4 regions of the Massilia sp. CFBP9012 genome follow, and region 2 is predicted to be linked to each of the others. Evidence: predicted binding sites of a transcription regulator. Region 2 holds the regulator's gene; each other region holds the start of a gene.
The links. Region 2 encodes FliA, which starts transcription of late flagellar genes. Its sites were predicted from a motif close to CTAAAGTTTNNNNNNNNNNNGCCGNTA; they were not measured.
Positions count from the first base shown of each region.

Region 1 (7,248 bases), on a different contig from region 2:
CGGCACGGTGATGGCGGGCTGGACCACGAAGCCGCTCGACGTGACGAGCTGGCCGTTCTGGTCTTTCTGGAAGGAGCCGTCGCGGGTATATGCCTGGGTGCCGTCCGGCATCAGGACCGGGAAGTAGCCGGGACCGTTGACCATGACGTCCTTGTCATTGCCGGTCAGCTGGGGATTGCCCTGGGTGTGGATGCGCTCGGTAGCGACGGTGCGCACACCGGTACCGATCTGCAGGCCCGATGGCAGGTTCGTCTGCTGCGACGACTGGGCGCCTGGCTGGCGCACGTTCTGGTACAGCAAGTCCTCGAACACGGCGCGCGACTTCTTGAAGCCGTTGGTGCTGACGTTGGCGAGGTTGTTCGAAATGACGTCCAGATTGGTCTGCTGGGCTTCCAGACCGGTCTTGGCGATATACAGCGAACGAATCATGGCATTCTCCTATTGGTGGCAGGCGAACACCGCCACGCACAATAGAATTATGCCGGGGCAACTATCAATTCAAAGCGAGGATCTGGGTCGCTTTTGCGGCGTTATTCTCGGCGTTCTTCAACAGGCTCATTTGCGTGTCGAACGACCTGGCCAGGGAAATCATGTCGACCATGCAATCGACCGGATTGACGTTGCTGCCCTCGAGCGCGCCGCCCGCCACCCGCACATTGGGGTCGGGCTGGGCGTTGCCGCCATCCTTCAGGCGAAACAATCCATCGTCGCCGCGCACCAGGTCGCCTTCAGGCGGATTGACCAGCTTCAGGCGCCCCAGCACGGCCGGTGCGGCCGGCGAATCGACGTTGGAGATGGTCGAGACGGTGCCGTCGCCGCCGACCGTCACGGTGCCGTCGGGAGGAATCGTGATCGGACCGCCCTCGCCGGCGATGGTCTGGCCGGATGCCGTGGTCAGCACGCCGTTCGGGCTCATCTGCAGCGAACCGTTGCGGGTGTACGCCTCGGTGCCGTCCGGCATCTGCACCGCCAGCCAGCCCTGCCCTTTCACCGCCACGTCCAGGTCGCGGCCCGTGACCTGCAGCGCGCCCGACGAAAAGTCGTTGCCGGCGGTCGAGTCGACCACGAAGGCGCGCGTCGGCAGGCCCGGGCCCTGCACCGGCGCGGCGCGGAACACGTCCATCTGGGCCCGGAAGCCGGTGGTGCTGACGTTGGCCAGGTTGTTCGAGGTCGTGGCCTGCTGCTCGAGGATGTGCTTGGCGCCGGAGGCGGCGGTGTAGATCAGGCGGTCCATGGTCGGTCCTTATTGTCTTGCGGCGATTAACGCAGGTTCACCAGCGTCTGCAGCACCGAATCCTGCGTCTTGATGGTCTGCGAGTTGGCCTGGTACACGCGCTGCGCAGTGATCATGTTGACCAGCTCGGCGGTCAGGTCGACGCTCGAGGCTTCGACCGAGCCCGACTGCATCACGCCCATGCCGCCGGTGCCGGCGGTGCCGATCAGCGCGGTGCCGGAGGCGGACGATTCGGCCCAGGCATTATTGCCCAGCGACTCCAGCCCGTTCGGGTTGGTGAAGTTGGCAAGCACAACCTGGCCCAGCGGCTTGGTCTGGCCATTGCTGTACTGGCCCAGGATGGTGCCGTCGGCGCCGGTGGTGAAGCGCTGCAGGGCGCCCGGCTTGTAGCCATCCTGGTCCAGGCGTTTTTCGCTGGTCGGGCCGCCGTACTGGGTGCTGTTGGCGAAGTCGAAGGTGACCGGGATCTGCAGCTCGGCGCCGGTGGACGGCACCACCGGCAGGTTGGTCGAGAACTTGCCGTTGAAACCAGGCGAGGTGCCGCTGGTCGCCATGTTCAGGGCGCCATTGGTGTCGAAATTGAGGGTGCCGAGCTTGGCCGCAGGCACTTTCAGCGCCTTCAGGATGGCAGCATCGACCTGCTCCGGCGTCGTGCCCGGCACGGCGGCGGCGGCGTTGGCGGCGGCGGCGATGGCGGCCTGGTCGTCCGCGCTCATCGTGGTGCCGGCGGCCGTGTAGGCGGCGAGCGCCTTGGTCAGCACGGCGCCGGAGGCGGCGGTCGCATATGCAGTAAGCGCGGCGCCCTTGCCGGCCGCGGCCGCGGTGTCCCATGCCGTGCGCGCGGCCACCGTCGGAGCATCGGTCAGCGTGACGCCGGCGGTTTCGAGCGCGGTTTTCTCGGTGCCGCCCATGCTGGTGTAGACATCCCAGGTGCCGGCTTCGGTCTTCACGTAATACAGTTGCAGGGTGTGCGGGTTGCCCAGCGTGTCATACGAGGACATGGCGCTCTGCTTGTTGTACGAGAATGGATCGTCCGCATTGAACGGCTTGTTCTTCGGCGGTTCGACGCGCGAGTCGAGCTGGATCTCGGCAAAGATGTTCTCGGTGACCTTCGGTGGCTGGTCCGAGGTGTCGATCCTGATCGGCACCGGCGCGCCGGCGGCCAGCTGGCCGTTCGGGCCCAGGCCATAACCAGTCAGTTTTGCGCCCTGTGCATTGACGATGAAGCCCTGCTTGTCGAGCGAGAACTGGCCATTGCGCGAATACTGCACCACGCCGGCCTGTTCGATACGGAAGAAGCCGGCGCCGTTGATGGCGATGTCGAGCGGATTGCCCGAGGTTTCGATATTACCCTGGTTGAACTGCTGGGCGACGGCTGCCACTTTCACGCCGATACCGGCCGAAATGCCGCCGGCGCCGTTGAGCGCATTGGCGTAGACGTCGGCGAACTGGGTGGTCGAGCCCTTGAAGCCGACCGTGCTGGCGTTGGCGATATTGTTGCCGATGACGTCAAGCGATTTAGCTGCAGCATTCAAGCCGCTCAAGCCTTGTTGGAAAGACATGGTAGTACTCCTGAATAAGGGTAGAGAGTAAGCAGCTCGGCTTACATGACTTGTTTGATATCGGCCAGGGTGACGGCACCCTTGCCAGGCAGGTTCAACTTGACGCCGTCCTTGCCACCGGTGGTGACGCTGGCGACGCTGTCGAAAGACAGCGTCTTGACGTCCTTGAGCGTCTCGCCGCCGCGGCTGGCGACGACGCGGAAGGTGTAGGCGCCGTCGGGCAGCGCGATCGGCTTGCCGTCGGCGTCGACCTTGGCCGGGTCAGGCACGCCGTCCCAGGCGATCGGCAGGATGCCGGCTTCCTGTTCGCCCAGCTCGATCGAGGCGACGTCCTTGCCGGTCTTGGAGTCGACGATGGTGATCTGCACCTTGTCGGCCGGGGTTTCCAGTTCCAGGCCCAGGATCGCCTGGCTCTTGTGCAGCAGGATGTCCTTGCCTTCGACCAGGACGCCGTTGCCGATCAGTTGGGTCGCCTGCAGCGCTTCGGTCGACTGGTAGCTGGTCTTGAGCGACTCCAGGGTCGTGTTGAGCTTGTTCACGCCGGTCACGGTCTGCAACTGGGCCAGCTGGCTGGTCATCTGCGCGTTGTCCATTGGGCTGAGCGGATCCTGGTTCTTGAGCTGGGTTACCAGCATGGTCATGAACTTGTCGGTGTCGGCCTGGACGCTGTCGGTCTCGGTCTTGGCCTTGGCGTTCATTGCTGTCTGCAGGTCGGCGATATTCGCGGTCGGGCTCTGGGTGCTGATCGGGCTGGTCATGGTAAGTAGAAGTTTATTGTCCGATGGTCAGGGTCTTGAGCAGCATGGTCTTGGCTGCGTTCATGGTTTCGACGTTGGTCTGGTAGGAGCGCGAGGCCGACAGCATGTTCACCATCTCGTCGACCACGTTCACGTTGGGCATCGACACATAGCCCTTGTCGTCGGCCATCGGATGCTTGGGATCGTAGACCTGCTTGAGCGGCGAGGGGTCTTCGACCACTTCGCGCACCCGCACGCCGGTCGCGCCCGAGGCGGTCGGCACCGACTCGAACACGACCGCCTTGGCGCGGTAGGCCTCGCCGGTGGGCGACGTGGCGCTGTCGGCGTTGGCCAGGTTGCTGGCGGTGGTGTTCAGGCGCTGGGCCTGGGCGCTCATCGCCGAGCCCGACACATTGAAGATATTAAATAGCGACATGGTCAATCAGCTCCTTATTGGCTCTGCAGCGCCGTCATCAGGCCCTTGAGCTGGCTGTTGATCATCATGACCCCGGCCTCGTAGCGCAGCGCGTTGTCGGCGAACTGGTTGCGCTCGACGTCCATGTCGACGGTATTGCCGTCGACGCTGCCCTGCACCACGCCGCGATACAGCACCGGCGTGCCATTGGCCAGGGTGTCGCCGGTGGCGGCGCCGCGCGGCATATGGTTGCTGCTGGTAGTGTTCATCGCGCCCGCGCTCTTGCCGCCCGCCATCGCATTCTGCAAGGCGCTGGCGAAGTCGATGTCGCGTGCCTTGTAGTTGGGCGTGTCGGCGTTGGCGATGTTCGACGCCAGCAGTTCCTGGCGCTGCGAGCGCAGGGACAGTGCGGTTTCATTGAAACGCAGGTAGTTGTCGAGATTGCCGATCATGCTGCCTCCGATGGTGGCTTGTTGGGACAGAAGCGATGATACGGACCCGGCTTGCCGGCCAATCGACGGATAAGGAGGTGGAAATGCCCCGCTATTCAATGTTTCGCTACGGAATCATTGGACCTAAGATTGCAGCATTCCCGATGTTCCTTCAACTGGAATCACTATGAAACAGCAATTTGTCGCGTTTTCGCTGCTGGCCCTGCTGGTCGGCGCCGTCCAGGCGCAACAGACGCCCGCCGCCGCACGCCAGAAGGCGGAAAGCCTGCGCGCGGTCGCCGAGCAGTTCCTCAAGACCCAGAGCGCCGGCCTGCCGGGCCAGGTGACGGTGAAGGTGGGCGGCGTCGACCCGCGCCTCTCCCTGCCGGCCTGCCCGGCGCCGGAAGCCTTCCTGCAACCGGGCGCCCGTCCCTGGGGCAAGACCACGGTGGGCGTGCGCTGCAGCGCCCCGGCCTGGTCGCTCTACCTGCAGGCGCAGGTGAGCGTGGTGGCGGACTACGTCGCCGCCGCCGTGCCCCTGGCCCAGGGCCAGCCGCTCGATGCGAGCCAGCTGGTGCTGGTGAAGGCCGACATCGCCGCCATGCCGAACGGCATCATCACCGACGTGGCGCAGGCGATCGGCCGCACCCCGACCATCTCGCTGCCGGCCGGCACCGCGTTGCGCGCCGACACCCTGCGCAGCCAGCAGGTGATCAAGCAGGGCCAGGCGGTACGGCTGGTATCGCGCGGTTCGAACTTCTCGGTATCGAGCGAAGCCAAGGCGATCAACAACGCCAGCGACGGCCAGGTGGTGCAGGTGCGCACCCAGTCCGGCACCGTCGTCAGCGGCCTGGCGCGCAACGGCGGGATGGTGGAAATAGTGCTGTAAAGAAATTGTGATTTTGACGCATCGATTTCGTGATTGATCGCTAAAGTTTGTAAAGGCGCAGCCGTTACAACAAGCAGATCCCGGAGCTTGTAGCTTCGAACCGAGAAGGATGATGCTGTGAAAATCAACGATACGCTCAAGGGCAACCCTGGCCTCCAGCCGGCGGCCACGCAGACGAATACCGCGCGTGGCGCCGACAAGGCCGCAACGACGGCGCCAACGACCCAGGCGCAGACCGACAGCGTGCGGCTGTCCTCGCAAGGCCAGGCCATGGCCAATGCGGTGGGCGGCGGCGCGCAGGTGTTCGACGCGAAGAAGGTCGAACGCATCAAGATGGCCATCGCCGATGGCCAGTTCCAAGTCAACTCCGAGAAAGTGGCGGACGGCTTGCTAGAAACCGTACGCGACTTGCTCCATTCAAGACAACGCTAAACCATGACTCCGAGCCCGACCCAGACTATTGCCGCAGAACACCAGCACCTCGATGCCCTCGTGGCATTGATGAAACAGGAACAGCAATCCCTGGTCGCGCTCGACGCCGACGAGTTGTCCAGCCTGACTACGCAAAAGAACGCGCTGCTGGCCAGCCTGTCGGGCCTGTCGCAACAGCGCCACGCGGCGCTGCAGGCAGCAGGATGCGAGGGATCGGAAGCGGGCATGGAGCCATGGCTGGCCGCCAGCGACGATGGCGGCGTGCGGGAACAATGGGAACGCATGCTGCACGTGGCCCGCGAAGCCAAGGAACTGAACCGCGTCAACGGCATGCTGATCAGCAAGCAGCTGGCGCACAACCAGGGCGTACTCAACGCCCTGCGCACCCCAACCAACGCGCCGACCGGCGCGATCTATGGCGCCAGCGGCCAGACCGTGGGGCTGGGGGTGTCGAAGCGGTATGTTGTTGGCTGAAGAGTCACGATAAACATTCCTGCCGGCAAAACATTAGCGGCATAATGCTGCATCATCCGTAACACGGAACCGTAGCACGTCGTTCCCGCGCAGGCGGGAACCTAAGCTTGCCGGCGTTTCGATGACGCAAAAAACTTGGGTTCCCGCCTGCGCGGGAACGACGGGCTGCCGCTAACTGTCAATATTCTTTGCTATCTGAGCGGCCCGATCCATAGGCTGTTTCCCATGCTCGCCACCCAGCAGATCTTCCTGATCGCCGCCCTGCTCTGCTTTCTCGTCTTCCTGGCCCTGCTGGCGGCCGGGTCGGAGAACGTGCGGGGCATGCGTGCGATGCTGGCGTCCACCGTGCTGGGGCTGGTAGGCAATCTGCTGTACGCCTTCGGCCTTGAACTACCGCCGCCACTGACCTATGAAGTAGCCAATATGGCCTATGCCGGCGCCGGCGCCGCGCTGGCGGCCGGCTACCGCCAGCTGGCCGGCCTGCCGGCCCGCATCAAGCCGCTGGTCCTGCTGGTCGGGGCGGTCGGCCTGCTGATCGCGCTATTCCATTACTATTTCTACTCCTTCGCCGCGCGCAGCGCCGTGGCCTCGCTGTTCCAGGCCGCCGTCTGCGCCGACATCGCGCGCAGCGTGCTGGTGCGCCGCGGCGCCAGCCCGGCGCAGCCCTTTGCGGGACGACCGGAGCAGCAGGCGCCGGCCACCCTGCACAAGGTGCAGCGCTTCGTGCTGCTCATGTGCAGCCTGGTCGTGGCCGGCCACACCGTGCGCATGGCCTGGCTGCTGCTGGCGGCCGAGCCGCCGGGCTCGCTGCTGCAGCCAAGCACCGTCAGCCTGGCGATCCTGACCGCCGCCGCGCTGGCGCTGCCCGCACTGACCCTGGGCGGCCTGCTGACCATGCACCGCTACATCCTGCAGCAGGCCGAGTACATCGCCAACCACGACCACCTGACCGGCGCCTGGTCGCGCAAGGCCTTCTTCGATATCGCCGAGCGCGAGCTGGCGCGCAGCCGGCGCAACGGCCAGCCGCTGGCCCTGATGCTGATCGACCTCGACCATTTCAAGGTCATCAACGAC
Region 1 covers NZ_JAXCWM010000014.1:150,708-157,955, forward strand. The annotation lists gene flgG (flagellar basal-body rod protein FlgG) at 1-429, opposite strand, end outside; gene flgF (flagellar basal-body rod protein FlgF) at 494-1,234, opposite strand; gene SOM61_RS21910 (flagellar hook protein FlgE) at 1,261-2,796, opposite strand; gene SOM61_RS21915 (flagellar hook assembly protein FlgD) at 2,838-3,554, opposite strand; gene flgC (flagellar basal body rod protein FlgC) at 3,568-3,969, opposite strand; gene flgB (flagellar basal body rod protein FlgB) at 3,984-4,400, opposite strand; gene flgA (flagellar basal body P-ring formation chaperone FlgA) at 4,567-5,268, shown strand; gene flgM (flagellar biosynthesis anti-sigma factor FlgM) at 5,386-5,700, shown strand; gene SOM61_RS21940 (flagella synthesis protein FlgN) at 5,704-6,174, shown strand; gene SOM61_RS21945 (GGDEF domain-containing protein) at 6,400-7,248, shown strand, end outside.
Region 1: flgM (flagellar biosynthesis anti-sigma factor FlgM) is a predicted target of FliA. The motif match lies at 5,309-5,335, and genes of this name have one in related genera.

Region 2 (7,248 bases):
AAGACGTCAGCTCGCAGCTGACCAACCAGCTGCTGGCGCGTCCTGAATCGATGTACATCACCGCCGCCATCATCGGTGGCCTGGGCCTGATCCCGGGCATGCCGAACCTGATCTTCCTGCTGCTGGGTGGTGCGCTGGCCGGCACCGGCTACATGATCTCGAAGCGCCGCAAGAACGCACCGGCCCAGGAGGAAGCCGCAGCCGCGGCCGCCGCCGACGCCACCGCCGCAAGCCGCGCGCCGGCCGAGAGCGAAGAAGCGACCTGGCAAGACGTCATGCCGGTCGACACCCTGGGCCTGGAAGTCGGCTACCGCCTGATCCCGCTGGTCGACAAGAACCAGGGCGGCGAGCTGCTCAAGCGTATCAAGGGCATCCGCAAGAAGTTCGCACAAGAAGTGGGCTTCCTGGCGCCGCCGGTACACATCCGCGACAACCTGGAACTCAAGCCATCGGCTTACCGCATCACCCTGAAGGGCGTGGAAGTGGGCAGCGGCGAAGCGATCAATGGCCAGTTCCTGGCCATCAACCCGGGCATGGCCAGCGGTACCTTGCCAGGCCTGGTGACCACCGATCCGGCCTTTGGCCTGCCAGCCACCTGGATCGAAGCCGGCCTGCGCGACGAAGCGCAGAGCATGGGCTACACCGTGGTCGACGCCGGCACCGTGGTGGCGACCCACCTGAACCACCTGATCACGATGCACGCCTCGGAACTGCTGGGCCGCATGGAAGTGCAGGCGCTGCTGGACCACCTTGGCAAGGAAACGCCGAAACTGGTCGAAGACCTGGTGCCGAAAGTCGTCTCGCTGTCGGTCCTGCAGAAAGTGCTGCAGAACCTGCTGGTCGAAGGCGTGCACATCCGCGACATGCGCTCGGTCATCGAGGCACTGTCGGAACACGCGAACATGACGCAGGATCCGTCGGAACTGACCGCCGTGGTGCGTGTGGCCCTGGGCCGCGCCATCGTCCAGCAGCTGTTCCCGGGCGAGAACGAATTGTCGGTGATGACCCTGGACAACCGCCTCGAGCGCCTGCTGCTGCAAGCCATGGGCAATGGCGGCGACGGCACCGGCATCGAGCCGGGCCTGGCCGACACCATCGCCCAGCAGGCGGCCAACTCGGCCAACCAGCAGGAGCAGATGGGCCACACGCCGGTGCTGCTGGTGCCGGCCCCGCTGCGCGTGCTGCTGTCGCGCTTCCTGCGCCGCGCCGTGCCGCAGCTGAAAGTGCTGTCGCATGCAGAAGTGCCAGAGAGCAAAACGATTCGGGTGACCAGCCTGGTCGGCGTGCCGATGTAAGCATCAGGAGGCAACGCCCGGGCGCTTCTGCGGAAAGCGCCCGATCGTTATTTGGCCAGGACCGTGCGCTCGACCAGCCCAAGGTCGGTAATGGTCACCAGCACATCGAGCGGCGTTTCGGAGTCGGCGTGCAGATAGAACTCGACGCCGCCCGGCCCGCCCTCGGAATCGTGCGGCCCGATATTGGTCACATACACATTCGCCGGGCCAAGGTGGGGGCGGCCGGGTGAGGAATCCTGCGGATACCCCGCCCCGGCGCTCCACTCGACCGCGGTGACCATGACGGCGGAGCGCTCGCACATCTTTTGCCAGTCCCAGTTGTAATTGCATCGCACGCGGCCCTGGACGTTGCGATACAACAGTCGAATCGATTTGACCATGGTGTCCTCCCGGCGCCATCGACAGGTGGCTTGCCTTCCCGTTTAGACCTCCCCGCGCGAGTAAAGATCGCCCAGCCATGAGATGACTTTGGACGAGAAACCGGCTTGTCACTCCGTCAAAAGGTATCGGTTTTACTGATTCCGTCGAAATAGACCATTTTCCCCATCCTTTTCCCCTGATGGTTTCCTGAGGGCATCGTCAATAATGCTTCCTATCGACAGGCATCGTGCCCGTCATGCAGAACCAGATTGAAGCGCGGAGAACCAGATGAAGGTTAAGAAATTTACGGCAGCAACTTCCCGAGATGCATTGCGCAAGGTGCGCGAAGCCCTGGGGCCGGATGCCGTCATCCTCTCCAACCGTCCAGTCGACGGCCAGGTCGAGATCCTCGCGCTGGACAACGATGACGTGGCCTCGCTGTCCGCGCCGGTCGTTGACTCGGAAATGGCCCAGCCGAAGCCCAACCTGCAGCTGCAGCATCTGGAAGACCTGGCGCCCGCACCCGCCGCCGCCCCGGCCTTCCTGTCGCGCCGCCTGCAGGACGCCGCCCCGGCCGCGCCGATGGCGCCAGCCTACGCCGAGCCAGCCCCGACCTACGCCGAGCGCCGCGCGCCAAGCGCGGAGCCGGCGATCGACATGAGCGCCATGACCTCGATGATGAGCGCCGCCATCGCCCAGGCCAAGGAATCGGCCGCCGCCGAGATGAACGGCATGATGAGCGAGATCCGCGCCATGCGCGGCCTGATGGAAACCCAGCTGGCCGAACTGTCGTGGAACGCCACCGCCCAGCGCGAGCCGCAAAAGGCGACCGTGCTGCGCGAGATGCTGGCCGCCGGTTTCTCGGCTACCCTGGCACGCTTCCTGATTGAAAAAATGCCGGCAACCAAGGATGCCGCCGAAGCCATGCGCTGGGTCAAGTCCGTGCTGACTCGTAACCTGACCACCATCGGCAACGAAGACGCGCTGCTGGAGCAGGGCGGCGTCTATGCCCTGGTCGGCCCGACCGGCGTCGGCAAGACCACCACCACCGCCAAGCTGGCCGCGCGCTGCGTGATGCGCCACGGCCCGGACAAGCTGGCCCTGATCACCACCGATGCTTACCGTATCGGCGGCCACGAACAACTGCGCATCTACGGCAAGATCCTGGGCGTGATGGTGCACTCGGTGAAGGACGAAGCCGACCTGCGCATCGCCCTGAAAGAACTGCGCAACAAGCACACCGTGCTGATCGACACCATCGGCATGTCGCAGCGCGACCACATGGTGGCCGAGCAGGTCGCCATGCTGTCCGGTTCGGGCGCCGACGTGAAGCGTCTGCTGTGCCTGAACTCGACCTCGACCAACGAAACGCTGAACGAAGTGGTGCGCGCCTATCAGGGCAGCGGCCTGCACGGCGCCATCATGACCAAGATGGACGAGGCCGCATCGATCGGCGGCGTGCTCGACGTCGTGATCCGCCAGAAGCTGAACCTGCACTACATCTCGAACGGCCAGCGCGTGCCGGAAGACCTGCATGTGGCCGACCGCGCCATGCTGGTCGACCGCGCCTTCCGCAACCGCGGCAACGCGGCCGCAGACGCCGACCTGCCGCTGATGATGGCTGCCGCCGGCCAGGCCAGCCAATCCGCAGCCGTACGCGAGGTGAACCTTGGCTAGTTTCGATTTCGACCAGGCCGAAGGCCTGCGTCGCATGCTGCAGGGCCCGCGTCCGCGCGTGGTCACCTTTCTCTCGGCCACGCCTGAAGACGACAAGGGCGCCATGCTGGTCAACCTGGGCGCCTCGCTGGCCCAGGCCGGCAACGACGTGCTGATCGTCGACGCCTGCGAAGTGGACTACGGCGTCGCGCGCCGGCTCGGCATGAACCGCAGCGCCTCGCTGCTGCAGGTGGCGCGCCAGGAAAGCGCATTGAACCAGGTGATCCGCCCGGCGCCGCAAGGCTTCTCGGTGGTGCCGATGGGCGCGCCCGCAACGGCCGCCGAGGCGCGCCGCCTGGGCAATACCTTCGACGTGCTGGCGCTGCAAACGGGAATCGTGATCGTCGACGCCGAACTCGGCCCGGACGGCGATTTCCCGGTGGCCTCGATGCTTGAATCCGAGATCGTGGTGCAGGTGTCCACCAGCGCGGCGTCGATCACGAATGCCTATTCGCTGGTCAAGCGCCTGTCGCAGCAACTGGGCCGGCGCCCGTTCGGAATCCTTGTTACCGGTGCGACAGAGGCTGAGGCCAAGGTGGTATACGATAATATGTCAGCAGCAGCAACACGTTACCTCGCCGTCAAGCTCAGTTTCATGGGCGCGGTGCCGGCCGACGAGTACTTGCACCGGGCCGCGCGCCTGGGCCGGGCCGTGGTCGATGCCTTCCCGCTGGCCGGCGCGTCGGTGGCGTTTCGCCAGCTGGCAGGCAAGTTCGCGCTGCACGCCATGCCGCAGTTCGGCAAGCAGGGGAGCGCGGCCCACTTTGGTTCGTAATCGATATCGGCAATAGAGCACAAGCAGAGAGAAGACTTACACCAGCATGTACACGGTCAAAGGGAAAGCGGACAAGAATTCTTTGCTGACGGAGCATATGCCGTTGGTAAAGCGCCTTGCCCACCACATGAAGGCCAAGCTGCCGCCTTCGGTGGAAGTGGATGACCTGGTGCAAGCCGGCATGATCGGCCTGCTGGATGCCATCAACCGCTACGAAGACAACCACGGCGCGCAGTTCGAGACCTATGCGGTGCTGCGCATCCGCGGCGCCATGCTCGACGAGCTGCGCAGCAGCGACTGGATGCCGCGCAGCACGCGCCAGAACATGCGCAAGGTCGAGAGCGCGATGCACGAGCTGCAGCAGCGCCTGGGCCGGCCGCCGAGCGAATCCGAGGTGGCCAAGTCGCTCAAGCTCTCACTCGAGGATTACCAGGACATGCTGGCCGACTCGGGCGGCCACCAACTGCTGTATTACGAAGATTTCCATGACGACGACGGCGACGGCAACTTCCTCGACCGTTACGCGGTGGACGACAGCGACCCCTTGCGCGGCCTGATGGAAACCGACTTCCGCCACGCGGTGATCGAGGCCATCGACAACCTGCCGCCGCGCGAAAAGCTGTTGATGGGCTTGTATTATGAAGAAGAGCTGAACCTGAAGGAAATCGGCGCCGTCATGGGCGTTTCTGAATCGCGGGTGTCGCAGCTGCACACCCAGGCCGTTGCGCGCCTGCGCACCACCTTGCGGGAGCATATATGGACTGGGCCAGCGTAATCGGCCTGGTGCTGGCGATCGCCGGCATCTTCCTCGGCTACACGCTCGACGGCGGCAGGTTCGCATCGCTGATGCAGCCGGCCGCCTTCGCCATTGTCGTCGTCGGCACCTTCGGCGCCGTGCTGCTGCAGAGCGAAACGCGCACCTTCCTGCGTGGCATCGGCATGCTGCGCTGGGTGTTCATGCCGCCCAAGAACGGGCGCCAGAAGCTGTCGCGCGACATCACCCTGTGGAGCCAGACGGCGCGCCGCGACGGCCTGCTGTCGCTCGAGCAGTACATGGCCAAGGCCGATCCGTTCGTGGCCAAGGGCCTGCGGCTGGTGGTGGACGGCATCGCGCCCGACAAGCTGCGCAGCCTGCTCGAACACGAGATCAACGGCTATGAATTCGCCCAGCGGCAGGCGGCGCGCATCTGGGAATCGGCGGCCGGCTATGCGCCGACGATCGGCATCCTGGGCGCCGTGCTGGGCCTGATCCACGTGATGGAAAACCTGTCCGACCCGTCGCGCCTGGGCTCCGGCATTGCGGTCGCCTTCGTCTCGACCGTGTACGGCGTCGGCCTGGCCAACCTGTTCTTCTACCCGGTCGGCAACAAGCTCAAGGCCATCGTCAACGACCGGGTCTCGCAGTACGAGATCCTGGCCGAAGTCTTCGCGGATCTCGCTAGCGGCGACCATGGCCGCGTGGTCGACGAGCGCGTCGCCAGCCTGCTGGCCCGGCACTGAGCGCGAGTCCGACCATGGCCCGCAAGCGCTACGACGACGACGTCCCGCAGGAACACCACGAGCGCTGGCTGATCTCCTACGCCGACCTGATCACCTTGCTGTTCGCCTTCTTCGTGGTGATGTACGCTATCTCCATCGTCAACGAGGGCAAGTACCAGGTGCTGTCGGACGCCCTGGGCGACGCCTTTGGCGGACGCGGCGCGTCGACCCAGGTCAATACCAACGTCGAGCCGGTGCTGCCGCTGTCGCACATCATCAACCGCAAGCGCAACGAGGCCGCGCGCCGCGAGCAGGAGCGCATGGGCGTGATGGCGCGCGAGCTGTCGGCGACCCTGCTGCCGCTGGTGAAATCGGGCCAGGTGCGGGTAACGCAGAATGCGCGCGGCATCAGCGTCGAGATCAATGCCAGCGTGCTGTTCGAGCAGGGCCAGGCCTTGCTCGATCCGGAAGCGCGTGAAGTGCTGGGCGCCGTGGCGGGCCTCTTGAAGGACGATACCCACCGCATCGAGGTCGAGGGCCACACCGACGACGTGCCGATCGCCAGCCCGGTGTATCCGTCGAACTGGGAACTGTCGACCGCGCGCGCATCGAGCGTGGTGCGGCTTTTCATCGACAACGGCCTGCCGCCCGCGCGCCTGTCGGCGATCGGCTTTGCCGACACGCGGCCGGTGGCGCCGAATACCGACGTCGTCGGGCAGACCCGCAACCGGCGGGTGGCGGTGACCATCCTGGCGGCCCTGCCTGAAACAGGCGGTAACATACTTCCCTGAACTGTAACGACGAGTCGTGTCATAATCGAGAGGCGATCGCCGCGTTCGCGGCGGCGTGTTGTCAAGTGACCCCGTCCGGAAGGAGACAAGATGCATGTCAAACGAAGCATGCCGGCAGCTGTGCTGGCGACGTTGCTGGCCCTGGGCGGCCTGGCCGGCGCGGTCAAGGCCGTGGAGGCCAAGGTGAACGTGCATCACCGGCTCGAAGTCGAGACCGGCGCCAAGTCGGTCAAGGTGCGGGTGCTGATCGAGAACCGCGGCGACCAGTCGGTATGGATCCCGCGCGAGATCGCCCTGGGCGACGACCTCTCCGCCCCGCGCTTCAACCTGCGCATGCCCGGGGAAGAAGTGGCCTACACCGGCCGCATGGTCAAGCGCGCCGCGCCGGGCCCGGCCGACTACCTCGAGGTCAAGCCGCAGACCACGCACCTGAACACGATCGACATCACCGAAGCCTATGCTTTCAAGCCGGGGCAGCACAGCTACGAGATCCGCTATGCGGGACCGTGGCTGAGTAGCCTGGGCAAGCTCGATGCGGCCAGCATCAAGAGCAGTCCGGCGATTCCGGTGAAGTTTTCGTTTACGCAGCGGTAGGCTTTTACCGCTTGCTGTATTCCGGCGCCAGATTGCCTCGTCAGCCCCAAGACCGTCGTTCCCGCGCAGGCGGGAACCTAATTTTGCGTGCGCTAACGTAGCGCTCATAACTTAGGGGGAACTGTGCCAGTGGCACAGTTCCCGCCTGCGCGCTAGGCTAAGCCCACATCTGTGCAAGCTTCCAGCCTTGCATCATGCTGCCGAAGCGTTCAAGTCCATGCCGCATCGTGATGGGGCC
Region 2 covers NZ_JAXCWM010000021.1:328-7,575, reverse strand. The annotation lists gene flhA (flagellar biosynthesis protein FlhA) at 1-1,295, shown strand, start outside; gene SOM61_RS25050 (hypothetical protein) at 1,343-1,675, opposite strand; gene flhF (flagellar biosynthesis GTPase FlhF) at 1,944-3,332, shown strand; gene SOM61_RS25040 (MinD/ParA family ATP-binding protein) at 3,325-4,146, shown strand; gene SOM61_RS25035 (RNA polymerase sigma factor FliA) at 4,193-4,921, shown strand; gene SOM61_RS25030 (flagellar motor protein) at 4,903-5,646, shown strand; gene motD (flagellar motor protein MotD) at 5,661-6,416, shown strand; gene SOM61_RS25020 (hypothetical protein) at 6,507-7,010, shown strand; partial or broken gene SOM61_RS25015 (IS4-like element ISSysp3 family transposase) at 7,168-7,248, opposite strand, start outside.

Region 3 (7,248 bases), on a different contig from region 2:
CGGCCAGGGCCTGGGCGGTGGGACTCAGGGTGGTGTTCTTCGCTTCGGTGCCGCCGGCGAAGGCCTGCGCGGCCATCGCGCCGCTGGAAGCCAGCAGGGCGCTGGCGCGGCTGACGGCGGCGCCTTCGCGGTACGATAGCGGCGCATGCGCGCCGTCAGCATCTTCTTGCGGCGCGGGGCCGGCTTCGGCGAAGGCGGTGGTGGCGTTGTTGGCCTGGGAGCCGACCTGGAAGGTGGGCCGCGGATGCAGGCCGACCAGGGTCATCGGCACGTCGGCGCCGACCTGGGCGCCGGGTGGCAGCTGCATGCGGGCCTGGGTGTCGGCAAACTTGACGACGAAGGTGCCGTCGGTCAGGCGGGCCTGGATGGCGCCGTGGATGGCCTTGCCCAGGAACGGCGCGATCTCGCGCGCGAAGGCTTGCTGGCGCGGATCGGCGGCCTGCTCGGCCGGCCGCGCCGGGGTGACAGGCGCGACGCTGCCGACGAGTTCACGCGGCAGCATCGGGCCCTCCCATTATCAGACGCCGTAGGCGCGCACGACGCGGCGTTCGGTCGAGGTGCTCTTCATCAGCGACGACAGGTGCGCCATCCATGGCATGGTGAGGTCGCGGATCTGGCGGTCGAAGTCGAGCATGCGGCGGATCGCATTGACCTTGCGCAGGCGCTCCGGGCCGCCCAGCGGCGCGCCGCCTTCATTGGCTTTCAGGCGGTTGGCATGGCGCGCGCATTCCTGCTCCAGCTCGGCCAGGCGGTCCCACTCATTGGCGCTGGCTGCATCCAGCATGCGCTCGGTGATGCCGACCATGGTTTCGTAGGTGGTCACGACTTCCTGTCCGCTCATCGTCATCGTCATCATTTCCTCAAACGCTCATCAGGGTAGGGGCTTTCTGGATCGCCGGCGGCATCGGTTCGGGCGCTTCCTGCTGCTCGCCGATCTGGACCCAGGCGCCGCGCAGGTCGGCCATCAGGCCGTGGACTTCTTCGACGATCGTCGCGTCGTTCTTGATGTTCGCTTCCAGCAGGCGGCGGCTCATGTAGTCGTACAGCGCATCCAGGTTTTGTGCAATTTCCCCACCGGCCTTCTTGTCGAGCGAGGCGCGCAGGCCGTTGTCGATGATGGTGATGGCCTTCGAGATCGAGGCGCCCTTGATGGCGATGTTCGACGACTTGATGCCGTTGATCGCGCTGAGCAGGGCGACGATCACGCCGTCGTACAGCATTACCACCAGCTTGTGCGGCGAGGCGGCGGCAACGCCGGTTTCCAGGCCAACCGTGGCATAGGCGCCGACACCGCGTTTCGGGGTTCCAAACATGTGATTCTCCAGTAATGCTGAATTAACCCCAGTTGGACGACAGGGTCGCCAGCTGCTGGGTGAGATAGTTAGAAGTGTTCTGCATCGAGCTCATCATGGCGTCGAGCGCGACGAACTGCGCGCGGTAGCGCTTTTCGATGCTTTCCAGGCGCGTCTCGAAGCGTTCGCGCTGCGAGGCAATCGACTTGATCGAGACGCTCAGGCCATCGGTCTTGGTTTGCAGCAGGCTGTCCTTGCCGACGAAGCCCGCGGCCAGGTTGGTCAGCTGGTGGGCGAAACCCTGCGAGAAGGTGACGCTGCCGCGGTCGCCGATCATGCCGCCGGTGACCGACACCTGGATGCCTTCGGCCGGCGAGCCGGCCGCCGCGGTCAGCGACTGGCCGTTGCCGGTGGCGGCGACGCCGCCGATGGTGCCTTCCACGTCCGTGCCCTTGGTCGGCGCGGCGCCGCCGAAGATGCTGTCGACCGGGCTGCCGCTGACGGCGGCAATCGAGATGTTCGACAATTCGCCATACTTGCTCGACGACAGCTTCAGGCGGCCATCGTCACCCACCTCGGACTCGACCGTGTCACCGGCGCCGGCGAAGACCGAGTTGCCGTTGATCGCGGAGCGGATCAGGGCAGCCAGGTCGTCGTTGCTGTAGGTGCCGGCCTGGAGCTTGATCTCCTGGGTCTTGGTTTCGGTGACCGGGTCGGTCTGGTTCAGCGTGACGCTCCAGACCGTGTTCGGTGCGATCGTGGTCGAACCGCTCAGCGCGGCGCTGCTGGTCAGGTTGCCGCGGGTCGCCAGGTTGGTGATATTGATCGCATAGGTGCCGGCCTTGGTGGCGGCGCTCGACTGGCCGAACTTGATCATGTTGTCGGTGGTCGAACCCATCGCGGCGAACAGGCCGCCGAAGTCGGCCGCATTGTCCGTGATCGCCTTGTTGAGCTTGGTCGAATTGACTTGCAGGCTGCCATCTTTCTGGAAGCCGATGCCGATCTGGCTCAGCGAGGTCAGCTTGCCGCCAGTGCCTTCCATCACCGTGCTGATCTGCTTGCGCAGCTGGCTCTGGATCGCGCGCACGCTGGCGTCGCCCTGCAAGACCGCGCCTTTCTGGGTCTCGGTGTTATAAGCGGTCAGGCCGTTGATCGTCTTGTTTAGTTCATTGTAGGCCTTGACGAATTCGTTCACCGAGCTGGTGATGGCTGCGGTGTCCTTCGACACCGTCAGCGTCGAGCTGCCGACGGCCGACACATCCAGGGTCACGCCCTGGATGGCCCCCGAGACCGAGTTGCTGTCGCTCTTGATCTCGATGCCGTTCATGTTCAGCTTGGTGCTCTGGGCGCCGGCGGTCTGGGTCATGCCCTGCGTGCCGGCCGGGTCGTAGCCGAGCATGGCGGCGATGGCCGGATCGCCTGCCTCGCCGTCCTCGCCGCCGACGGTAATCTTCATGGTCGTCGCTTCGCCGGTCTTGTTCGAGGTCAGCACCAGGTGGTAGGGCTTGGCGCTGCCGTCGGACACGATGGTGGCCGTCACGCCCATATCGCCCTTGTTGATGGCGTCGCGGATGCCTTGCAGCGACTGGTCGCCGGTGCCGAGGGTGATTGTCTTGCTGTTGATGGCGCCGTTCAGAGAAAAGCCCGCGCCCATATGGGTGCCGACGCTGCCGGCGGTGAAGCCGGCGGCGGCCGGGTTGGTGCCGCCGACGGTGATCTGGTTACCGTCGTTCGAGCTCAGGGTGACGCCGGCGGTCGCCGTCACGGTCGAGCCGGTATTGGCCGCGGTAGCGGCCAGGCCGATGCCGCCGCGCACGGTACCGGTCACGGTCTCGGTCACGTCGATGGAGGAGCCGTCGGACGCGCTGAACTGCAGCGTGCCCGCTGCGGCGCTGCCGCTGACGGTGATATTGGCAGCGGCCAGGGCATTGCGGGCGCCGGCGCCCGCCAGCGCGGTATCGAGGCCGGCGCCGGTAAGGGGCGCGCTGCCCGGCGTCAGGTTGGCCAGCTGCACGCCGCCGACCGACAGGGCATAGCTGGAGCCGGGGTCCACGCTGACCTGGCCGAAGTTGTTGAACAGGCCGGCGGTGGTGCTGGCGGCGCCGGCCGTGGCGACCACGCCGGTCTTGTCGGATTGCGCATTGATCGCCTCGGCCAGGGCGCGTGCGCTGCGGGTGGTCGGGCCGGTGCCGATCGCGACGCCGTTCAGGCTCAGCGAACCGTTGCCGATGCCGCTCGATGCAGCGGCCAGGCCCAGCGCATTGCCGCTGGCGCCGAAGGTGCCGCCGCTCGCGGTGCCGAACTGGAAGGTCAGGGTGGTCGGCGCGCTGCCGCCGATGGTCGAGGTCGTGCTGGCGTAGCCATTGCTCTTGAGGCTCTGGGCCTGCGCCAGCTGGGTGACGTTGATCTTGTACTTGCCCGCGACGGCGTCGGCGCCGGCAGTGGCGGAAAAGATGTCCTTGTTGCTGGCGCTGGCGCTCAGGCCCAGGAAGGTGGCGGGAGTGTTCAGCTTGCTCAGGGCGGACTGGAAGGTGCCGACCGCGGCGCTGACCTGGCTGTACGCGGCGCTGCGCGACTGCAGCGCGAGCGTCTTCTTGTCGTAGTTGGCCAGCGGTGCAGCCTCTTGCTGCATCAGCTGTGAAACCAGGCCATTGATGTCGAGTGCCACTTGTATCTCCCGTGAAAGCGATAATGTAAGTGATTATCGGCAGAAACAAACGGTACTTAAGAGCGGTAAATGTGGCTTTATTTTGATTTTGCGAAACAGTTACGATCCCGTTCAGGCCAGAACCATATAAAAAGCGCCACGTCCTCGCGGAGGTGGCGCTTTTTCACCCAAAAGTGATTCAGGCGGTTTGCCGGATCAGCAATCCCTGCATCTTGTCGATTGCCTTGGCCATTTCCAGTGCCTCCTTGCTCGGCATCTGACGCACCACTTCCCTGGTGCTCTGGTCGATGATCTTGACCACGATTTCCTTGCTGTCCTCGTCGATCTCGAACTCCAGAGACTGGGCCGAGGGCGGCATCGCCTCATTGAGCTTCTTGACGGCTGCCGACACTTCGTCCTTGCCGGGCAGCGCATCGGGCGCATCCGGCGTATCCGGACGCACCTGGCGAGCGTTGACCGTGCCCGCCGCAGTGGCAGCGGCCGCAGCCGGACGTTCCTCGGGCTTGGCGATGCTGGGCGTACCAATTGACTGGATCTGCATGTCGCACTCCCTAATGAAAATTCCCCGGCCAGATTTCTCTGGCCGAGGAACCGCTTACCTCGCGTTGTTACTACCGTTGGCTAGCGATTAGCCACGCAGCAGCGACAGGACGCCGTTCGGCAGCGAGTTGGCCTGGGCCAGCATCGAGGTACCAGCCTGCTGCAGGATCTGACCGCGGGTCATCTTTGCGGTTTCAGCAGCGAAGTCGGTATCGACGATGCGGCTGCGCGATGCCGACAGGTTCTCGGTCGACGAACCCAGGTTCGAGATCGCCGATTCGAAACGCGACTGCAGTGCACCGTATTCGGCGCGCTGGCTGTTGACTGCTGCCAGGGCTGCATCGGCGGTGCGGATGGCAGCCTGTGCGCCTTCGAAGGTGCCGATATCGAGGTCGGCCACCGAATCGAGGTCCGAGTTACCGCCCAGGCCCATCGTGGTGGTCGCATCAACCACCGAGAAGCTCTTTTCCGAGTTCATGGTGATCTTGCCCATCGCGGTGCCGCCGTCCGCGCCCATCGTGTCAACCGCGGTGCCCTTGACACCGTCCGTATCGTACGTGGACAGAACGGCGTTGTTGGCAGTTGCGCCAGTGGTGGTGTTCTTTACCTTGATGTCGTTGCCGTCGGCGTGGGTCAGCTTGATGCCGCCGTTCTTCGAATCGTACGACGCGGTGACGCCGGTCTTGGCCGACTGGGCATTGAAAGCGCTGATGGCGCCGGCGTGGCCGTTGGCGTCGTCGGTGCCGATCGAGAACGAGATCGTCACGGCGTCGTCGTTATCCGACTCCAGCGTCATCGTGTACGACGCGCTGGCGACCAGGTCCAGGTTGGCGTCGGTCTTTGCAGTCGCGGTGACACCGGTTTCGCCGCTGGCGTTGTTGATCTGGGCCGCGGTGGCTTTGGCGGTGTCGCCGGCAGCAACGTTGATGCCCTTCGAACCTTGCGAGCCGTTGATGGTGACGGTGCCGGCAACCACGCCGTTGGTCGCGGTGGAAGCGGCGCTCTTGGCGGCGATGTCGGTGGTGTTATTGCCGTAGGTCGAGGTGGTGAAATTCGAGCCCGACATCGAGATCAGCTGGCCTGCATTGGCGCCGACCTGGAAGTTCGCGGTGCCCATCGTGCCGTCCATCAGCTTCTGGCCGTTGAACTCGGTGGTGTTGGCGATACGGTTCAGTTCCGAGGTCAGTTGGGTAACTTCGGTCTGCAGGGCTTTACGGTCGCTCGACGAGTTCGACGAGTTCGACGACTGCACTGCCAGTTCACGGATACGCTGCAGGATGTCGCCCGAGCTCGACAGGGCGCCTTCGGCGGTTTGCGCCATCGACACGCCATCGTTGGCGTTACGGGTAGCCTGGGTCATGCCCTTGATCTGCGAGTTCATGCGGTCGGAAATCGCGAGGCCGGCGGCGTCGTCCTTGGCGCTGTTGATGCGCATGCCCGACGACAGGCGTTGGATCGAGGTGTTCAGCTGCGACTGCGAGGTCGACAGGTTACGCTGCGAGTTCAGGGAAGGAACGTTGGTATTGATTACGGATGCCATGGTGTCTACTCCAGAGACGTGGTCTTACAGGGTGCAGCGACCGTGCTGCTGTGTACTTTGGTCCGTCGCGCTGTTCCGTGACGTTCAAACCGCTGTTGTTGCTGGTAACGGTGCCCTATGGAAAAAGTTTAGGGCCCCGTTTCGAAAAAAATGGCTTGCGAGTAAGGCGCTGGCAAAAAGCGCTGGCCTTGGCGGCAGGCAAAAAAGGAACTTGAGGGCAAAAATAATTTTTATTTTGGGGCTCAGGTCTTGAGTAATGTGTACAGTTTGCCAAGTTCCGCCCAGCCGCTGTCATACAGGGAATCGTTGACGCGCTTGGTATAGCCGGGCACATGCTGGAAACGCCGGCAATGCAGCTGCACCGTCGACACCAGGGTGGCGAGCGGCGGCAGCTCGCCTTCGGTATTGCATTGCACGGCAAGAATCAGGCGCAACAGCCCGAAGCGCGCCATCAGCTGCACATAGCTGTCGTAGGGCGTCGCGCCATTGAACGGGATGAGTTCGACCAGGACTTCATTGACCAGGTAATGCTCGAGCAGCCATGGCGCCTGGGCCAGCGCCTCGTCGAGGCGGCCCAGGCCGTGCCGGTAGGCGCCCACCAGGCGCTCGGCGCTGACCTGGCCGTGGGCATCGGCGCCGAACCTGGTGGCGACCTGGTGCATCAAGGCCTGTTCGAGCGTTGAGCTGGATTCGAAGCCCTTGGTTGCCCACAAGGTGGCGAACACCATGGCCTGGGCGTCATGGTCGGGCTGGATCAGGTCCAGCGTCGCGACCAGCTCGCCGTTGTCGACCAGGCGCACGAAGTCGTCGATCATGGCGGGAATGGTCTCCTGACCGCCACTCGCGCATAGCGCGCTCAGGGTGTCGCAGAAGGCGCCCAGCAGCGCCAGGCGCTGCCACAAGGATAGTTCGCGGGTACGCAGCAGGTTCAGGAAAAAGATGCGCGTCTCGGCCATCAGCGCCGGCGATACACCGAAACGCGGCCCGACGCCGAGCATGGCCGCATGCCTGAGCTGGACCGGGGCCTCGACGAAATCGAAGGCGTCCTCGGCCAGCAGGGCCAGGCGCGCGGCTTCGGGACAGGACAGGGTGATCGACTGCTCGACCTGGCCATGCACGCTGCGGTTGGTGCGCGGGTAGGTGTGGCAGGTGTCGGACAGGTAGGATTCGCCGAGGTGGGTCTGCACCGAGCACATGCCATCCTGGAG
Region 3 covers NZ_JAXCWM010000014.1:98,695-105,942, reverse strand. The annotation lists gene fliK (flagellar hook-length control protein FliK) at 1-502, opposite strand, end outside; gene SOM61_RS21660 (flagellar protein FliT) at 518-847, opposite strand; gene fliS (flagellar export chaperone FliS) at 861-1,313, opposite strand; gene fliD (flagellar filament capping protein FliD) at 1,336-3,960, opposite strand; gene SOM61_RS21645 (flagellar protein FlaG) at 4,139-4,501, opposite strand; gene SOM61_RS21640 (flagellin N-terminal helical domain-containing protein) at 4,589-6,040, opposite strand; gene fliB (flagellin lysine-N-methylase) at 6,283-7,248, opposite strand, start outside.
Region 3: fliD (flagellar filament capping protein FliD) is a predicted target of FliA. The motif match lies at 3,995-4,021, and genes of this name have one in related genera.

Region 4 (7,248 bases), on a different contig from region 2:
GGTGACCGACTGGGCGCTGTACGACACCCACTATACCGAGCGCTACGTTGGCGGCACGCCGAAGGGCGATCCGGAAGCGTACAAACGCAGCGGCGTGTTCGCCCACATGGACGGCATGAAATCGCACCTGCTGCTGATCCACGGCATGGCCGACGACAATGTGCTGTTCTCGAACACCACCCTGTTGATCGACGAACTCGTGAAGCGCAATGTGCAGTTCGACCTGATGACCTATCCGGGCGCCAAGCACGGCATGTCGGGCCGCACCAACCAGCGCCACGTGTATGGCCTGATCGAGTCCTACTTCAAGAAGCAGCTGGGCGGCACACAGCCGAACTGATCAAGCTAAAACTGCACGTCAAATGCACGTCGTCCCCGCGAAGGCGGGGACCCAAGTTTGCAGGCGTCTCGATAACGCTCGCAGTACTTGGGTCCCCGCCTGCGCGGGGACGACATTTTTCAGCTACTGAAAGCTTACGGACGTGGCTTTGGACGGTTCACTTCGTCCACGGCATCCTTCACGACTTCTTTCGCGTCGCCGTAGGCTTCCTGGGTCTTGCCCTCGGCCTGGTTTGCCAGGCCTTTCGCCTGCTGTTCGGTGCTGCCCACCACTTTACCGGCGCCTTCTTGAATCTTGCCGCCGATGTCTTTCAGTTTGCCTTCGACTTGGTCTTTGTTCATGGTGTTCTCCTTGAGTAATGCATGCCTGAATGGCCATGCGATGAGTACAGAATAGCCCTTTCGCGCCTGCTCATCTGTTAGCGCACGCACACAGCAATGCGACCCCATCCGCGCGACGTTTTTGTAGCTTAAATGCTAATCTTTTCTTGCAACGCGGCCCGCCGCTCAAGAAGAGAATCCTCCATGAATAACAACAATACCGAAGCCGTTCCGGAAACCCACGAAGCTCCACAAGCCCAGCGCCGCCTGGCGCGCCGCGTGACCCTCGTCAATGGCATCGCAGTGCTATTCATCCTCGGCCTGGCCGCGGTCGTATTGGCGGCCGATGCGCTGTTGCTGGTGTTCGCCTGCGTCCTGTTCGCGATCCTGCTCTACAAATTGAGCGAGATCATGCACCGGCGTTTTCACATGCGGCGCAAGCTCGCGCTCGGCATCGTCGTGTTGCTGCTCGGCGCCATCGTCGGTCTGGGCGGCTGGGTCATGGCGCCGCAGATTTCCGAGCAGTCGACCCAGCTGGCAAAGGAAATCCCGGCTGCGATCGAACGCCTGCAGGGCGAAGTCGCACAGCATCCCCTGCTCAAGCGCGTCGTGGACGAACTGCCGCCGCCGGAAGACATCGTCAAACAGATGAGTTCGATGGTGCCGAATGCCGGCCTGTTCTTTACGGGCATACTGGGCGCTTTCGGCAACATCATCATCATCATCTTCGTCGGCATTTATTTTGCCGCCACGCCGGGGGTGTACACGGGCGGCTTCATCCGCCTGATCCCGCAACACAAGCGCGGCCGGGCGCGCGAAGTCATCGACGAGATGGGCGATTCGCTGGCCAGCTGGCTGCTCGGCAAGGCGTTGTCGATGCTGATCGTCGGCACTACCACCGCGATCGGCCTCTCCCTGCTGGGCGTGCCGCTGGCACTGATCCTGGGCGTCATCGCCGGCCTGCTCGACTTCATCCCCTACCTCGGCCCGATCATGGCCGGTATCCCGGCCGTGCTGCTGGCGCTGTCGATCAGCCCGGAAATGGCGATGTATGCGCTGCTGCTGTTCGCCGCAATCAATATGCTCGAAGGTTATGTACTGCAGCCGATGATTGAAGCCAAGGCGATCGACCTGCCGCCCGCGCTGGTGATCGTGATGCAACTGATCTTCGGCACCCTGTTCGGCTTTGCCGGCGTGGCGCTGGCGACGCCGCTGGCCGCCGTGCTGTCGGTGCTGGTCAAGATGCTTTATATAGAAGACGTGCTGGGGGACAGACCGGCGAAAGGAGCGTGAGCGGATACAGGTAAATCGGGCACATCTTCCGGACTTTCAGGTCTACGCGTGCGTGCCAGGCGGCGTCATGATGGACGCCTGCTCCCACGACGCGAAAGGAACGAAGATGAGACGCCACGCCATTATTGCCGTGCTGGTCCTTGCCAGCGTGCAGGCGGCGCATGCACAAACCGTGTCAGCCGCGGCAACTGGACAGTGTCCCACCAGCGGCCCGGGCAGCGCCGAGCAGCGCGCCCGCGACATCGTCATGGTGGGCTGGGAAAGAAAACCGGGCGACGGCCCGCTGGTGTTCCGCGAAAAGTTTGCCCGCGACTACGAATGGTCCAATGCCCGCGATCGCCTCTACTATGACGATTTCTCGTCCGATCCGCGCCCGGTGCGCGATCCCGATGCCTATGGCGCCATCTGGGCGCCGATCTTCAGCGCGCTGCGCAGCGCACGCCACGCGATCAGCATCGAACCGACCGCGGTATACAGCGGCAAGCTGGCCGTCTCGACGCTCGAATTCGTCGCCCTGATCGAACCGGCCACCGGCGCGGCGCGGCCGATTCGTACACTGATGACCCTGACCTGGCGCTGCCATGCCGATGGCTGGCGCATCATCCGCGAACACAATTCCACCAAGGTCGTGCCGGCGGACAGCATCCAGTCCTATTTCAAGACGGCGGCCAGATAACAGAACGGCCCGGTCGTTTTCACGACCGGGCCGTTCCGGAAGACGGGTTGGATCAGCGATTGCCTTTGGCGATTTCTTTCACGTCGCCGACTTTCTTCTGAACCTTGCCCTCAGCCTGGTTCGACAGGCCTTCGCTCTGCTGCTGGCGGCTGCCGACGGCTTCGCCGACTTTCTGCTGCACCTTGCCGCCGATTTCCTTCGCCTTGCCTTTGACTTGATCCTTGTTCATTGCAATCTCCTTGCCTGTTACGTGGATGAGCCTTAAGAATAGGATTAACTTCCAGGCGGTTCTGTTCGACGCTTAACAAACAGGCTTACGCCAAACGCTGGCAAGCCACGGTTGCTGGTCGCGCGGCAAGCCGGGTGGGCGGTAGTAGTGATGCAGCGCCGTGAAACCGGCCGCGAGCAGATGGCGTTCCCAGGTGGCGTAGTCGTAAAAGCTGCCATAACGCGGGCCGTTCCAGCCTTCCTGGTTCTCGCCGCGCGGGTTCGAACTGAACAGCACCCCGCCCGGTTTCAGCGCGGCATGCAGGTTCGTCAATACCTGCGGCAAGGCGGCGCTGGGCACATGGAACAGGACGGCGTTGGCGAAGATGCCGTCAAAGGTCTCTTGAGGCAGATCAAGGTGCAGGAAATCCTGGTGCCACACCTCGCAGCCGCTGTAGTCGCGCGCCATAGCCACGAAGCGCTCGCTGCCGTCGACGCCGATGGCGCGGTGGCCGAGCGCGCTGAAGGTCTTGAGGTCGCGTCCCGGGCCGCAGCCCAGGTCGAGGACGGTGTACGGCGCCGGGGCGTCGATCGCCTCAAGCAGGGCGGCGATGTTCTGGCTGACGTCGTGGTCGATCGTGCCGGCGAAGAAGGAATCGGCATTGCGCTCGTAATGCGCCAGCGTGCGGCGGGCGATGTCATCGTGCGCGTCGTGTGCGTCGTGCGTCTTATTGTGATTGTTCTCATGATCCATGACGACAGTATGCCAGCCGGCGGCGAACGACGCTGTCGCCGCGCATTCGACCAGCTTGGCGGCTTCAGAAAAAAAAATCAAAATTTTTTCAAAGAAACCCTAAAGTTCCCAAAATCCCTGCCGTAAAAGAACCAGACAACCGGCAATCCGGCCGGCGACTCCTTGTTTTGGTGGCAACATGAACGCAAACGAAACCCTCGCGATGTATGAAAACCTGGCTGGCCTGACCCGTCAGATGTCGGAAGCCGCCAAGGCTGGGGATTGGAACGAGTTTGCCAACCTGAACGTGGAAGCCAAGGTCGAAGCGCGTAGCGCCGCCGCCGGCATGCCGGCCCTGGAAGGCGCCCAGCGCCTGCGCAAGATCGACCTGCTCAAGCAGCTGATGGCCAACGACCGCGCGATCCGCGACGTGACCGAGCCATTCGACGGCCAGCTGGAGCGCGCGCTGCAGGCGCACTGATTCCTGGCGAATCCTGAATCAAGGCACCTGCGGGTGCCTTTTTTGTTGCCGGAACAAATACCAGCGGCGGCAGGGAAAGTTGAAGCGCCAAAGAAAAAGCGCCCATCGGGCGCCTTGGCTGCCGCCGAGCCAGGGGCTCGACCGCGAATCGGGTGGAGGGCGAACCCCAGCTATCTGCTGGCGTCGCCTCTTGCCGGTTGCTCCCGGCGTCCACCGCCACTGCAGGCAGATGGACTGCTTCCGATCACAGGCGTTTCATCAACGGTCGCCTGTTGTCGCGCCACGCTATCGGTGGTGGCTGCGCAGACCCTGTGCCGTCTGTGACCTCATCGATCACAAATTTAGTATAACGCAAAATCAAACTTGTGTAGACATTTCCTGTTCAGCGTCGTCCAGCTTCGGCTCGACCGGCTCCTGGCTGGCTTTCTTGCGCGCGAAACGCTGGCGCAGGCGGGTTATCAAGGGCACGCCAGGCATGGGCTGGATATGTCCTGCCCGCTTGCGACGACGAACCATAAAGATCGCAGCGCCGGCCAGCGCCAGCACGGCGCCAAGGCCACCGGCGATCCAGCCCCAGGGCGTGGACGCCTCCGGCTCCGGCGCCGGACGCCGCCGGGCCGGATGCGGCTTGTTCGGGTCGGCCGGCCGCGGCTTGCCGACGGCCGCCGGACTGGCGCCCAGCGCCACCTGCAATACCTTCACCTTGTCTTCCAGCTGGCCGATCTGTTCGCGCAACTGCGCATTCTTGTAATCCAGCGCGGCGCACACGGTCGATCGATCGACGTCGGGCGCGGGCGCGCAAGCGGCGGGCGCAGCCGCGGCGGCCAGCGGCAGGGGCAGCGCCTTGGGAGCCGGCTCAGGCTTCGCTACCGGTGCCGGCCTGGCTTCCTGCTTCAATTCCGGGGTGGGTTCGGGCTTGGGTTCCTGCTTCGGCGCCGGCGCGATCTTGGCGACCACCGGCTTGGGCGGCGGCGCCGGACGCGGCCTCGGTGGCGGCTTGGCCACGACTGGCGCGGGCGCGGGCGTGTCGGCCACCACCGGCGCCGCAATCCTGACCGGCGCCGGCGGTGGCGGCGGATTCGGATTCGGCGCCATCGGCAAGGTCACCAGGCGAACGCCGCGCTGGCCGCCATCGGACAATTCCAGGTACAAGTGCAGCCGGCTTGATTCGACCGGGGCCAGCGACGTCACGCGCAGGAACTGGCGGCCGTCGCGCTGCGTCACAGTCATATTGAGTGTCGACAGCACGTGTGGCATGCCGATATTGGCGCCGCGGTAGACGTTCGGGTCGGCCAGGCGCACCTGGACCGGGGTCGCCGGCGCGTCGAGCATGGTCAGTTCGATGTCGGCCACGAGCTGCTGGCCGATGTATGAACGGACCTGCGCTTCGCCCAGTTCGGCTGCGCCGGCAGCGCTGGACAGCAGCGCGCAAGTGATGATCAAGGGGAGGCGGCTAGCCATAAGGAATACCGAGAGAGAAGCCCAAGCGTAATTAACGGACATTGCGATAAACTCTTTAATCCCAGCCCCTTGCACAACAGGAATGTCTATGGAAAACAGGATTGAGAAGGACAGCTTTGGCCCGATCGAGGTAGCCGCCGATCGTCTATGGGGTGCGCAGACCCAGCGCTCGCTCCACCACTTCCACATCTCCACCGAGCGCATGGCGCCCGAGCTGGTCGCGGCGCTGGCCCAGGTCAAGCGCGCGGCGGCGGCGGTCAACCGCTCGCTCGGCAAGCTTTCCAGCGACAAGGCCGACGCCATCATCCGGGCTGCGGACGAAGTGCTCGACGGCCGCCACCCGGCCGAATTCCCGCTCGCCGTGTGGCAGACCGGCTCGGGCACGCAGAGCAATATGAACATGAACGAAGTGCTGGCCAACCGCGGCTCCGAGCTGCTCGGTGGCGAGCGCGGCGAAGGCCGCATGCTGCACCCGAACGACCACGTCAATATGGGCCAGTCGTCGAACGACATCTTCCCGACCGCCATGCACGTGGCCGCCGCCTGGGCCCTGGCCAAAGAGGTCTTGCCGGCGCTGGCCCAGCTGCGCGGCACCCTGCTGCGCAAATCGCGCGACTTCGAACCGATCGTCAAGATCGGTCGCACCCACCTGCAGGATGCGACGCCGCTGACCCTGGGCCAGGAATTCTCCGGCTACGTGGCCCAGCTCGAGTATTCCGAGCAGCAGCTCAAGTCCGCCCTGCCCGGCCTGCTGCTGTTGGCCGCCGGCGGCACCGCCGTGGGCACCGGCCTGAACGCCCACCCTGAATTCGCCCCGCGCATCGCGGCCGAGCTCGGCTCGCGCACCGGCCTGTCGTTCAAGACCGCGCCGAACAAGTTCATGGCCCTGGCCGCCCACGACGCCATGGTCGCCGCCCACGGCGCCTTCAAGACGCTGGCCACGGCCCTCATGAAGATCGCCAACGACGTGCGCTGGATGGCGTCCGGCCCCCGCTCGGGCCTGGGCGAGATCACCATCCCCGAGAACGAGCCGGGCAGCTCGATCATGCCGGGCAAGGTCAATCCGACCCAGTGCGAGGCGCTCACCATGCTGTGCTGCCAGGTGTTCGGCAATGACGTCGCCATCACGGTCGGCGGTTCCCAGGGCAATTTCGAACTCAATGTGTTCAAGCCCATGATCGTGCACAACTTCCTGCAAAGCGCACGCCTGCTGGCCGACGGCATGCGCTCCTTCGACCAGCATTGCGCCCAGGGTATCGAGCCCAACCGCGCCCGCATCGGCGAGCTGATGGAAAAATCGCTGATGCTGGTGACTGCGCTGGCGCCGCACATCGGGTATGATCGCGCCGCGCAGATCGCCAAGAAGGCATCGACGGACGGCCTGACCTTGCGCCAGGCCGCCCTGCAGAGCGGCTTCGTCGACGAACAGCAGTTCGACCAGTGGATCGTGCCGATCGATATGACGCGTCCGGATCCGGTGTAAGCCGACGAGGGCGCGCATGGACGTTGTTTGCGCCCTTGTTTGCGCCGGTATCTGCGCCATATTTGCGCCAGTATCTGCGCCAGTACAAAGCGGCCTCATCAATCGTACGCCGCCATCACCAACCCGAGGATAGAATGCAAAAAATAGTTTTCGATTTGACATCAGAATTCGTCGAGGTCAACCAGCTGCTGAAGCTGGTCGGCCTGGTCGATAGCGGCGGCGCCGGCAAGAATATGGTCGCCAGCGGCGCGGTG
Region 4 covers NZ_JAXCWM010000004.1:262,052-269,299, reverse strand. The annotation lists gene SOM61_RS08325 (S9 family peptidase) at 1-340, shown strand, start outside; gene SOM61_RS08320 (CsbD family protein) at 475-681, opposite strand; gene SOM61_RS08315 (AI-2E family transporter) at 865-1,953, shown strand; gene SOM61_RS08310 (YybH family protein) at 2,060-2,629, shown strand; gene SOM61_RS08305 (CsbD family protein) at 2,682-2,858, opposite strand; gene SOM61_RS08300 (class I SAM-dependent methyltransferase) at 2,931-3,590, opposite strand; gene SOM61_RS08295 (flagellar protein FliT) at 3,769-4,050, shown strand; gene SOM61_RS08290 (FimV/HubP-related protein) at 4,408-5,511, opposite strand; gene fumC (class II fumarate hydratase) at 5,600-6,994, shown strand; gene SOM61_RS08280 (RNA-binding S4 domain-containing protein) at 7,129-7,248, shown strand, end outside.
Region 4: SOM61_RS08295 (flagellar protein FliT) is a predicted target of FliA. The motif match lies at 3,690-3,716, and genes of this name have one in related genera.